2 regions of the Amycolatopsis sp. NBC_00348 genome follow, and region 1 is predicted to be linked to the other one. Evidence: riboswitches for the same ligand, from Rfam matches in the RefSeq annotation. Region 1 holds a riboswitch; the other holds the start of a gene.

Region 1 (5,858 bases):
CGGCGTCGTGCACTCGTCGAACCTGTGCACCGAGATCACGCTGAACACCAACAGCGAAGAGGTCGCGGTCTGCAACCTCGGCTCGGTCAACCTGCTCAAGCACGTCACCCCCGAGGGCCTGGACACCCAGCGCCTCGAGAAGACCGTGCGCACGGCCGTCCGCATGCTGGACAACGTGATCGACATCAACTTCTACACGATCCCGGAGGCGCGCCGCTCCAACCTGCGCCACCGCCCGGTCGGCCTGGGCATCATGGGCTTCCAGGACGCGCTGTTCGAGATCGGCGTCCCGTTCGCCTCCGCCGACGCCGTGAAGTTCGCCGACGTCTCCATGGAGCACCTCTCCTACTACGCGATCTCGGCCTCGACCGACCTCGCCGAGGAGCGCGGCCAGTACCAGTCGTTCGAGGGATCGCTGTGGAGCAAGGGCATCCTGCCGATCGACTCGCTGCAGCTGCTCATCGACGCCCGCCGCGGTGACGGCCTCGACGTCGACACCTCCACCACGCTCGACTGGGCGCCGCTGCGCGAGCGCGTCAAGACCGTCGGCATACGCAACTCCAACGTGATGGCGATCGCGCCGACCGCGACGATCTCCAACATCTCGGGTGTCGGCCAGTCGATCGAGCCGCTGTTCCAGAACCTGTTCGTCAAGTCGAACATGTCCGGCGACTTCACCGTCGTCAACCCGCACCTGGTCCGCTCGCTCAAGGCGCGCGGGCTGTGGGACGAGGTCATGGTCAGCGACCTCAAGTACTTCGACGGCAGCCTCGGCAAGATCGACCGGGTGCCGGACGACCTGAAGGCGCTGTACGCCACGGCGTTCGAGATCGAGTCGAAGTGGATCGTCGACGCCGGTTCGGTGCGCCAGAAGTGGATCGACCAGGCGCAGTCGCTGAACCTGTACATCGCGGCGCCGAGCGGCCGCAAGCTCGACGAGCTGTACCGCTACGCGTGGCACAAGGGCCTCAAGACCACGTACTACCTGCGGGCGCAGTCCGCGACGCACGTGGAGAAGAGCACCCTGCGCGGCACCGACGGCAAGCTGAACGCCGTCTCGGCCGGCACGGCCACCGCCACCGCGGCTCCCGCGGCGGCCCCGGCGGCCCCGGCGGCTCCGGCGGCCACCCCGGCCCCGGCGCCCTCGCCGGCCGCGGCCGTCCCGGCGATCCTGGTGACCGCGCCGGCCGCCAAGCCGGAGCCGAAGGAGCTGCCGAAGACGGACGTCGACTTCGTCACCACCGAAGGTGCCGCCTGCCGCATCGACGACCCCGACTGCGAAGCCTGCCAGTAAGCCCGCCCCGGCTCGTGAGTGGTAATGAGGGTTCTAACCCTCATTACCACTCACGAGCCCACCTGCCGAAGTGAGCGATATGACCAACGTGGAGACGACCGGCGTCACCGGCCTCGGTGAGATCGAGGTCGGGGCGGCCCGGATCAACGTCGACGACAAGCGCATGATCAACGCGCGCGCCGACGTCAACCAGCTGCTGCCGATGAAGTACCGGTGGGCGTGGGACAAGTACCTGGCCGGCTGCAACAACCACTGGATGCCGACCGAGGTCGCCATGCAGGCCGACATCGCGCTGTGGAAGTCGACCGACGGCCTCACCGAGGACGAGCGGCAGATGCTGAAGCGCAACCTCGGCTTCTTCGCGACCGCGGAGTCCTTGGTGGCCAACAACATCGTGCTCGCGGTGTACCGTCAGATCACCAACCCCGAGTGCCGCCAGTACCTGCTGCGCCAGGCGTTCGAGGAAGCCGTGCACACGCACACCTTCCAGTACATCTGCGAGAGCCTCGGCCTGGTCGAGGGCGAGCTGTTCAACATGTACCGCGAGGTTCCGTCCATTTCGGACAAGGACGCGTGGGCGCTGAAGTACACGCAGCACCTGGAGGACCCGGACTTCGAGACCGGGACGCCGGAGGCCGACACGGCGTTCCTGCGTGACCTCGTCGCGTTCTACGTGATCTTCGAGGGCATGTGGTTCTACACCGGCTTCGCGCAGATCCTCTCGCTCGGCCGCCGCAACAAGATGGTCGGCATCGCCGAGCAGTACCAGTACATCCTGCGTGACGAGTCGATCCACCTGAACTTCGGCATCGACTGCATCAACCAGATCAAGATCGAGAACCCGCACCTGTGGACCGAAGAGTTCCAGGAAGAGGTGCGCGGGATGCTGAAGGACGCGTGCGAGCTGGAGGTCGCGTACGCGCGTGACACCATGCCGCGCGGGATGCTCGGCCTGTCGGCGCAGCTGTGCGAGCAGTACATGCACTTCATCACCGACCGGCGCGCGCAGCAGATCGGCCTCCAGCCGATCTTCGGCGAGACCGAGAACCCGTTCCCGTGGATGTCCGAGGCGATGGACCTGAAGAAGGAGAAGAACTTCTTCGAAACGCGCGTCATCGAGTACCAGTCGGGCGGCGCCCTCGACTGGGACTGAGTTCTCCGGCTAGGCTCGGCCACGCCACTGGTTCGCCAGGGCGTGGCCGAGCTTTGTTGTGTGTGAGGTCACACTCTGTCGAGGCAACAGGGAACCCGGTGTGAATCCGGGACTGCCCCGCAGCGGTGAGTGGGAACGAAAGCCGTCATGTAAGCACTGAGCGCGAGCTTGGGAAGCGACGGCCGGTAGGCGCGAGCGGTACGCCCACGAGTCCGAAGACCTGCCCGTGGTGCGTGCGCCGACGGCGTGCGCGAGTCCGGGCCTCGTGGGATGGGCACGCACCGAAACGCTCGCCGCCGCGCGCGTCCGGACTCCTCGAACGAGCTCGCGAGGAGAGAGCTGTGACCGAAATCGGCACCACTGTGCTGGGCTACCCCCGGATCGGTCCGGACCGGGAGCTCAAACGCGCCCTCGAGCGTTACTGGGCGGGCAAGAACGACGAAGCCGCGCTGCTGGCCACCGGCCGTGAGCTGCGGGTTCAGACGTGGCAAGCGTTGCGGGACGCCGGGCTGGACTCCGTGCCGTCCAACACGTTCTCGCACTACGACCAGGTGCTCGACACCGCCGAGCTGTTCGGCGCGCTGCCCGCGCGCTTCACCGGGCTCGGCCTGTCGAAGCTCGACACCTACTTCGCGGCCGCCCGCGGCGTCCAGGACGCCCCGGCGATGGAGATGACGAAGTGGTTCGACACGAACTACCACTACATCGTCCCCGAACTGGGCCCGGACACGACGTTCGCGCTCACCGGCTCCAAGCCCTTGGACGAGTACCGCGAAGCCCGCGCGCTGGGCATCGAGACGCGGCCCGTGCTGGTCGGGCCGGTGACGTTCCTGCTGCTGAGCAAGGGCGACGAGGGGTTCCGGCCGCTGGACCTGCTCGACGGCCTGCTCGACGCGTACGCCGACCTGCTGCGGCAGCTGCACGACGAGGGCGTCGAGTGGGTCCAGCTCGACGAGCCGGCGTTCGCCGGTGACCGCTCCGAAGACGAGCTGAACGCGCTCATCCGCGCCTACCACCGGCTGGGCAAGGAGACCGCGCGGCCGAAGCTGCTGGTCGCGGGCTACTTCGGCGGCCTGGGCCGCGGGCTCGGCGTGCTGGCCCGCTCCCCCATCGAGGCGCTCGCCGTCGACCTGGTCACCGATGAGTCCTTTGTGGACGCCGTGGCGGCCGAAGGGGCGTTGCGGGACAAGGAGGTCCTGGCCGGCGTCGTCGACGGCCGCAACGTCTGGCGCACCGACCCGCAGAAGGCGCTGAGCCGGGCCGCGACCCTGCTCGGCGCGGCGGCGAAGGTCAGCGTGTCGACGTCGTGCTCGCTGCTGCACGTCCCCTACGACGTCTCGCGGGAGGACCTCGACCCGCGGCTCAAGGGCTGGCTCGCCTTCGCGAAGCAGAAGGTCGACGAAGTCGTCCTGCTCGGGAAGGCGCTCGCGGGCGAGGACGTCGACCTGACGGCGGCCCGCCGGGTCGTCGCCGATCGCGCGTCGGCGGCCGAGCTGGCCGACGACCGGGTGCGCGCCCGGCTCGCGGACCTGCGCCCGGGGCACGCCGTCCGCGCGCCGTACGCCACGCGGGCCGCGGCGCAGCAGGCGGCGCTGAACCTGCCGCCGCTGCCGAGCACGACGATCGGGTCGTTCCCGCAGACCGTGGAAGTGCGCAAGGCGCGGGCCGCGCACAAGGCCGGCGCGCTCGACGACGCCGCGTACGACGACGCGATGCGCGCCGAGGTCGAGCGGGTCGTCCGGCTGCAGGAGGAGCTGGGCCTCGACGTGCTGGTGCACGGGGAGCCCGAGCGCAACGACATGGTGCAGTACTTCGCCGAGCGGCTGGCCGGGTTCGCCGCGACCGACCACGGCTGGGTGCAGTCCTACGGCTCCCGCTGCGTCCGGCCGCCGATCCTCTACGGCGACGTCTCGCGCCCGGTGCCGATGACCGTGGCGTGGGCCCGCTACGCCCAGAGCCTGACGCCGAAGCCGGTCAAGGGCATGCTGACCGGGCCGGTGACGATCCTGGCGTGGTCGTTCGTGCGCGACGACCAGCCGCTGGGCGACACCGCCCGGCAGGTCGCGCTGGCCATCCGCGACGAGGTGCACGACCTCGAAGCGGCGGGCATCCAGGTCATCCAGGTCGACGAGCCCGCCCTGCGCGAGCTGCTGCCGCTGCGTTCCCGCGACCACCAGCCGTACTTCGACTGGGCGGTGTCGTCGTTCCGGCTGGCGACGTCCGGGATCGCCGACGCGACGCAGATCCACACGCACATGTGCTACTCGGAGTTCGGTGAGGTGCTGCCGGCGATCGACGCGCTCGACGCCGACGTCACCAGCATCGAGGCGGCCCGCTCGAAGATGGAGGTGCTCGCCGACCTGACGGCGGCCGGCTTCGGCCGCGGCGTCGGGCCCGGGGTGTACGACATCCACTCACCGCGCGTGCCGTCCCCGGCCGAGGTGGCCGGCCTGCTGCGCACGGCGGCGGGCGCGGTGCCGGCGTCGCGGGTGTGGGTCAACCCGGACTGCGGCCTGAAGACCCGCGGTTACGCGGAGGTCGAGCCGGCGCTGCGCAACCTGGTCGAAGCGGCCCGGCAGGTGCGCACCGAGCTGGGCTGACGCCCGGGGCGGGCCGCCGCCCCCGTCTTCCAGTTTACCGGCGGGGTCCGACAGAACCGCGGCTCCAAAGCCGTGAAGGACTCCTTACCGGCTCTTAGCGCCGGTAAGGAGTCCTTCACGGCTCACCCGAAAAGACTGTTGTCAGGTGGTCAACAAGGGTGCATCGTGGAGGGGGTAGCCGATCTCGACGGGGAGATGGTCAGCTTGACGCGCACTGTGGGCCGGGCCGCCGAAACGTTGCGTGAGCGCGTGCCCCCGCTGACCTCGCTGCCCCTCCCCCGCGCCGTCGACCAGCGGTGGCTGCGGTCGCGCTGGCCCGTCCAGGAGCTCGCGACGCCGCCCGCCGGCAGCGGCCTCAAGCCCGTGCTCGGCGACGAAGGCCCGCCCGTGGTCGGGCACATGCTCGAGATGATGCGCTTCGGCCCCGCGTTCGGCCTCCGCCGCCACGAGCTCTACGGCCCGGTGTCGTGGACCGGCGGGTTCGGCCGCCGGATCGTCGCGCTGTCCGGGCCGGAGGCGACGCAGATCGCGCTCGTCAACAAGGACAAGGCGTTCTCGCAGGAGGGCTGGAAGTTCTTCATCGAGCGGTTCTTCGAGCGCGGCCTGATGCTGATGGACTTCGGCGAGCACCACCTGCACCGCCGGATCATGCAGGAGGCCTTCACCCGGGCGCGGCTCACCGGCTACGTCAACGAGATGGGCCCGGCCCTGCGCGAAGGCGTCGCGGGCTGGGGCTCGCACGACCGGCCGCGGTTGTACTGGTCGCTCAAGCAGCTGACCCTCGACGTCGCGACGCGCGTGTTCATGGGCA
Region 2 (5,858 bases), 1.6 Mb from region 1:
TGAACACCTGGAACAGCTCGCGCGAGCTGGTGTCCGGGTACTGGTTGAGGCCGAGCGACTCGTTGATGACGTCGACGTGGTCGACCGTCACCGCGTAGTCGATGGCCTGCAGCACCGCGGAGTTCGTCGCGGTCGAGCCGAAGACGTTGAGCCCGACCAGGCTCGCACCCGGCGAGACGCCCTTGACCACGATGGTGCAGCCCGGCGGCAGCGGGTGCGCCTGGTTCACGAACTTCGACAGGTCGTGCACCACGGTGCCCTGCGCGGCGATCGACGACGCGTCACCGAACGCCTCGGCACCCGCGTCCGTGGTCGCCGGGCCGTCGCCGGAGAAGTCCTGGTAGTCCGAGAAGACCTTGGACCCGTCCGGCCGGATGAAGTCGGCGTAGTCCGGGTCCATGTTGTCGGCGAGGAACGCGACCTTCACGCCGGAGCCGTCGGCGAGATCGGCCGCGCTCTTCGAGCCGTCGGTGCTGTAGGCGTGGATCGAGGTGAGCGCTTCCGGCTCCAGCAGCGGCTTCGCGGGGTCGGCCGGGCAGATCGCGCCGGGCGCCGTCGACGTCCGGGGCTGTGCGCTCGGCGCCGCCCCGCTCGCCGCCGCCGGCGGTGTGCTCGGCGTGGGCAGCGTGACCTTGCTGTCGGGCAGCACGGAGGCCACGGCCGGGTCCTGCGCGAGCGCGGCGGCCTGCGCGGGGCTGACGGTCGCGGAGAAGGCGTTGCCGACCGCGAAGTGCTTGACGTTCGCCGGCGCCGGGCCGGTGAGCTTGCCCAGCACCGCGTTCTGCGCTCTGGTCGCTTGGTCGCGTCTGCTCCCGGACGCCGCTTTTGTCGGTGGCGCTGACGCGATCTGGTCGCCCAGCACCACGATCACCGCCTGCGACGCGGTCCCGGCGTTCGCCGCGGGCACGGCCGCACCGGCCGGCTGAATGGATCCGGCCAGCACCAAGCCACCGACGGCGGCCAGAATCGCCGGCCGGAGTATGAGCGACGAACGCCGCATATGCAGCTCCCTGGTCGTAGGGGTTCAAATCCAGCAGATCCGACTAAATCGGACTCCCTTTCGGGTTCGATTTTCGTCGCCTGGCGACTATTGCGGTTCGACGTCCCGTCCACAAGCGACAATGGTCGGCGATTCCGCGCGATTCCGTGCCGCAACGGGCGTTACATCCGCATTGACCGATGTCATGAGTGGCTGTCGACGAGTTGGAAAATTCTTGACACCCATCGACGAATTCGCCCGCCGCTGCGGCCCGAGGGCGCCGGCGGGGCGTCCGTTTCCCGCTCGTCCGGCGGAATTCCCCGCACTCGTCCGGCGCTACCTGCGGGATGTCGCGCTGGGTATCGTCCCTGTGTCGTACAGAGGAACCACCAGTTCCGGAGGTAACCCATGCGCAAGAGTGCGGCCCTGGTTTCGACCGTCCTGCTGGCGGCGGGCATCGGTGTGCTGACCGCCGGACCCGCCGCGGCCCTGGGCGGCGAGACGTACGGGTGCCAGGTCTCACCGGGCCCGGTGGGCTCCTACACCGGGAACTGCCACAACAGCGCGAAGTTCCACGGCCCCTACTCGGCCGGATTCTCCGTCGGCGGCGCGGCCGCCGGCACGACCTACACCTGGCACGTCCCGGCCGGCTACCAGACCGCACCCGGCCTGTGCGGCACGACGTCCGGCTGCCGGGTCGACGGCCTGACCGGCGACGACGAAGTCACCGTCTCGGTCACCCTGACCCAGGCCGGCGCCACCGAAACCCTGACGGCAACGGCGTTCATCCTGGCGGTCTGCGGCAACGTCTACTGCTGACCGGCTGCCGTCCGTTCTCTGGTGCAGAACCTGTTCGACCTGGTCGGCGCCGGGCGGGTCTGATCCCCGTCTCCTGCGGTCACTTGCCTCCCGCGCCCGTGGTCGAACCGATGTCGATCCGGCCGAACAGTTGCTGGGCCACGGACTTGCACACTTCGGCGCCGTAGTGGTGGTCGTCGCCCTGGTCCGGGTAGTGCACCATGACCGCGAGCACCCAGTGGTCCCACATCGCCAGGCAGTTCACCGTCCACCAGGTGCCGTGGCGGGTCCAGCCGTTCTCGACGGCCGGGTGCAGGCCCGCCAGGGCCGGGGCCTCCGGGATGCCGAACGCGGTCGCGGGGTCGGCCGACCGCATGAGATCCAGCAGCTTGGCCCGCCACCGCGGGCTCAAGCCCGGACCGCGGGCCACGCACCGGCCGAGCAGGGTCGCCTCGGTCGCCGGCATCGCGGTCTTGGACCACCAGTTCGGGTGGATCGTCGTGTCGTGCAGGCCGCAGGTGCGGATCATCCGGGCGATCGAATCGTCGCCACCGAGCCGGAGGTAGAGCGTCTGCGCGGCACGATCGTCGCCGGACCGGATCATCCGGGTCACCCGATCCTCGTCCCCGGCCGAGATCCGCGACTCCCGCGAGGCCAGGTAGTCGACCGCGAGCCAGCTCTTGATCATGGATTCGGTCGTGTTGCGCAGGGTTCCGGCACCGACCACGGTGCCGGTGGCCGTCTCGCGCAACGCCCAGGACCATTCGCCCCGGACGTCGACCGCCACCTCGGCCGCCTCCGGAACCGGCGTGGCCGCCCGCGTCCTCGGGAACGACGGCGGGACGTCCGGCGCCGGTGACGTGCCCGCCGCGGCGGGCACGTTCGCGGAACGAACGCAGACCGCCGCGGCGAGCGCGCCGAGGATGACACCGACCAGGACGACGACGAGCGCGGAATTACGCATCGAAACTCCCTCGCCTGGGTCATGGATCGATGCCGCGAAATCACGGCAATTCGAGTGCGCTTTCGGGAATGCGGAAAATCAGAATCCGGTAGTAACGCTGATTCTCAGCGATTGAGCTGAACGGAGTTCAGCAACGCCAGCGCGGCCTGTTCGTTGGCGCGCGAACTGTCGATTTCGAGGGTGTAGGTCCCGAGCTTCCGGTGCTGGTGCACGGGCAGCGGGTCCTGCGGAAAGCTGCTGTCCGCGGCTCTGTTGGTCAGCGACACCGTCAGGGAGAAGCATCGGGGGTCGAGCGGGGTCTTCCCGACCTCGGAGGCGGGGCAGAGCACCAGGGTGTTGGTTTCGGGTTCGCTGGTGAACGTGCCGACCTGCTGCCCGTCGGGGACGTGCAGCGACTTGAGCGGCGACGCGATCACCGGTGGCGTGGCGTGGATCTTCCCCAGCAGGGCCAGCATTTCCGGGGCTGTCACGGGTTTTGTGGTCGTCACCCGGATCCAGCGGTTCGGTCCGTCCTGCCACATGACCGACTGCGGGTGCGGGATCTGGTCCGCCGCCGAGGGTTTCGTGGCCAGTGCGCTGTGGGGCGCGGTGCCGTCCCGGACGTCGATCTCGAACGCGTACCGGTGATCCTGCGCGTAGTGCAGGCCGGCGAAATGCGGCTGGACCGCCCAGAACAGCAGGTCCCAGGAACTGTCCTCGAGGCTGATCGCCGGCGCGGCCGGGGGCACCTTCCCGGCGGCCGGCGGCTGGGTCACCGTGGCGGACGGCGGGCTCGCGAGCGTGGCCGGTGGCACCGCGGCGGTACCGCGGTCCTGCGCCCAGAAGACCCCCGCGCCGACGGCGGCCACCGCGAGCGTCACCGCGGCGACGCTGGTCGTGTGGCGCCGCCGGATCCGGCGGCCGGCGACGGTCACCATGGCGTCGGGATCGGACGCCGGCGGCTCCTGGGCGTCCGACGCGCGGCGCACCTCGTCGAGGTCGGTCATGGCACGGTCTCCTTGCCTTCGTCGAGCTGGACGTGCAGCGCGCTCAAGCACCGCACACCTCTCAAGAGGCCACCTGCCCCGCGTTCTGTTGCAGTTGTCTTCGAGATTGTCCGGACGGCCGCGCGCGTCCCGGTGTGGTGAAGGCGACGTGAGTTCTGCCGTTCCCGTTCGGCTGACCAGGTGTTAGTGTCGGCTCGCTCAGTCAGTACAACTTCATGTTTTCTGCCCGTGGCAGGGGAAGCCGGTCGAAGTCCGGCACTGTCGCGCAACCGTGGGTCACCTTGGGGTGACGAGTCGGATTACCGCCTCGGGCAGGTGTTTGTCGAACCGCTGTCGCGCCAGCAGTGGGTGGACGCCCGGCCTCCCGTGGGGGCCGGTCTCTCCCTGTGTGTGTCGCGCCGGCGTCTGGGGAGAGGAAGGATCACGTGGCCGGCAAGCGGTTCAGGCCCATCGCGGCCTGGGTGTCCGCCGTCGTCGTGTTCACCGTCGGCTCGGTGACCCCGGCCTTCGCCGGCGATCTCGCGGCCTCGAAGCCGACGTCGAAGTGGCTCGCCGCGCAGCTCGCGCCCGACGGCACCCTGCAGAACCCGCTCGGTGGCGCGCTGCCCGACCACGGCCTGATGATCGACACGCTCTTCGCGATGTACGCCTCCGGCGACGGCGCGCTGGCCGCGCCCATCGTGAAGTACCTCGACGACGACCACCACGCCACCGACTACTACACGTGGGACGGCCTCGTCCCCGGCCAGGGTTACGACGCGATCATCACCGGTGGCGCCGCGGCGAAGGTGCTGGTCGCCGCGGAAATCGCCGGGCGGGACCCGAGGTCCTTCGGCGGGCACGACATGGTCGCCGAGACCCTCGGCACGATCGCGCGCTCGGGCGTCGACAAGGGCCGCGTCAGCGACTACTCGAAGAACCCCGACTTCAAGGACTTCGTCAGCAACAACGCCAACGTGTTCGGCCAGGCCCTGGCCGTGATCGGGCTGGCGGGCGCCGGCCTCACCGATCGGCTCGTGATCGACACGATGCTGAAACAGCAGTGCTCGGACGGCTTCTTCCGGATCTTCTTCGGCCTCATCCCCACCACCGAGACCGGCGACCAGGTGACACCGGACGGCCACCGGATCTCGACGTGTGACGAGGGCAAACCGTTCGACCAGTCGACGCCGGACGGCGACGCCACCGGTATCGCACTCTCCGCGATGCTCGCCGCCCGCGACGCCGGCGCGGCGAACCTCGACGCGCCCATCACCAAGGCCGTGCGGTGGCTGAAGGCCCACCAGACCGCGAGTGGCGGCTGGGGCGGCGGCGTCGGCACCGAAGCGCCCAACACCAACAGCACCGGCCTGATCGTGCAGGCGCTCGCCGACGCCGGGTGCGCGGACGCCGCGATGGCCTCGGGGACCGCGTTCCTCAAGTCCGCCGAAGCGACCGCGGCCGACGCGGGCACCCCGCTCGGGGATCAGCTCGGCGCCATCGCCTACACCCCGGCCGAGTACCGAGCCGCGCGCACCACCGGGATCGGCGGGCTCGACACCTGGATCCGCGCGAGCGCGCAGGCCGCGCTCGGCCTGTCCCAGGTCGGGTTCCACGACCTCACCCTCGGCCACGCCGGAGCGCAGAGGCAGCCGGACCCCGGCTGCAGCCCGCCCGGTCCGCCGCCACCGCCGCCCGGCGAAAAGCCCGCGCCGACGGGGGATCACGCCGTGAAGCCGCCGGTGAGCCCGAAGGCCGGCACCCCGGCGGTGCGGCCCGGTTCGCCGCGCGGCACCGTGGTCGTCCCCGTCGATGCCCCGGCGCCGGTGACCGGCCCGACCCCGGCCGACCGGCTGGGCGGCTACCTCGCGAGCCGGCTCGTCGACGGCGACCACGTCGAGGTCGCCCAGGACGGCAAGACCTTCGTCGACTACGACCTGACGGCGGATCTCGTGCTCGCCCTGCACACCCTCGGGCAGCAGCCGGACGCCGCCGCCCGGGCGTCACGGTTCCTGCTGAGCCCGGACTCGATCCGGGCCTACGCCCACGGCGCGCCCTACGAGCAAGGCCAGGCCGCCTACGCCGAACCCCTGGCCAAGCTGCAGATCGTCGCCCGGTTCCCGGAATCCGGCGCGGACGCGGAGGCCGTCGG

The links. A riboswitch is a leader RNA that binds a small molecule or an ion and turns the genes downstream of it on or off. The one in region 1 is predicted to bind cobalamin.
Region 2: it holds a riboswitch for cobalamin, as region 1 does, so the genes downstream of both, OHS58_RS15025 (prenyltransferase/squalene oxidase repeat-containing protein) here and metE (5-methyltetrahydropteroyltriglutamate--homocysteine S-methyltransferase) in region 1, are expected to answer to the same signal.

The regions. Positions count from the first base shown of each region.
Region 1 covers NZ_CP107994.1:5,148,749-5,154,606, forward strand. The annotation lists gene OHS58_RS21835 (ribonucleoside-diphosphate reductase subunit alpha) at 1-1,294, shown strand, start outside; gene OHS58_RS21840 (ribonucleotide-diphosphate reductase subunit beta) at 1,374-2,447, shown strand; cobalamin riboswitch at 2,496-2,689, shown strand; gene metE (5-methyltetrahydropteroyltriglutamate--homocysteine S-methyltransferase) at 2,789-5,047, shown strand; gene OHS58_RS21850 (cytochrome P450) at 5,243-5,858, shown strand, end outside.
Region 2 covers NZ_CP107994.1:3,547,762-3,553,619, reverse strand. The annotation lists gene OHS58_RS15045 (S8 family serine peptidase) at 1-1,000, opposite strand, end outside; gene OHS58_RS15040 (hypothetical protein) at 1,388-1,798, shown strand; gene OHS58_RS15035 (serine hydrolase) at 1,878-2,741, opposite strand; gene OHS58_RS15030 (hypothetical protein) at 2,846-3,727, opposite strand; adenosylcobalamin (AdoCbl) riboswitch at 3,937-4,085, shown strand; gene OHS58_RS15025 (prenyltransferase/squalene oxidase repeat-containing protein) at 4,153-5,858, shown strand, end outside.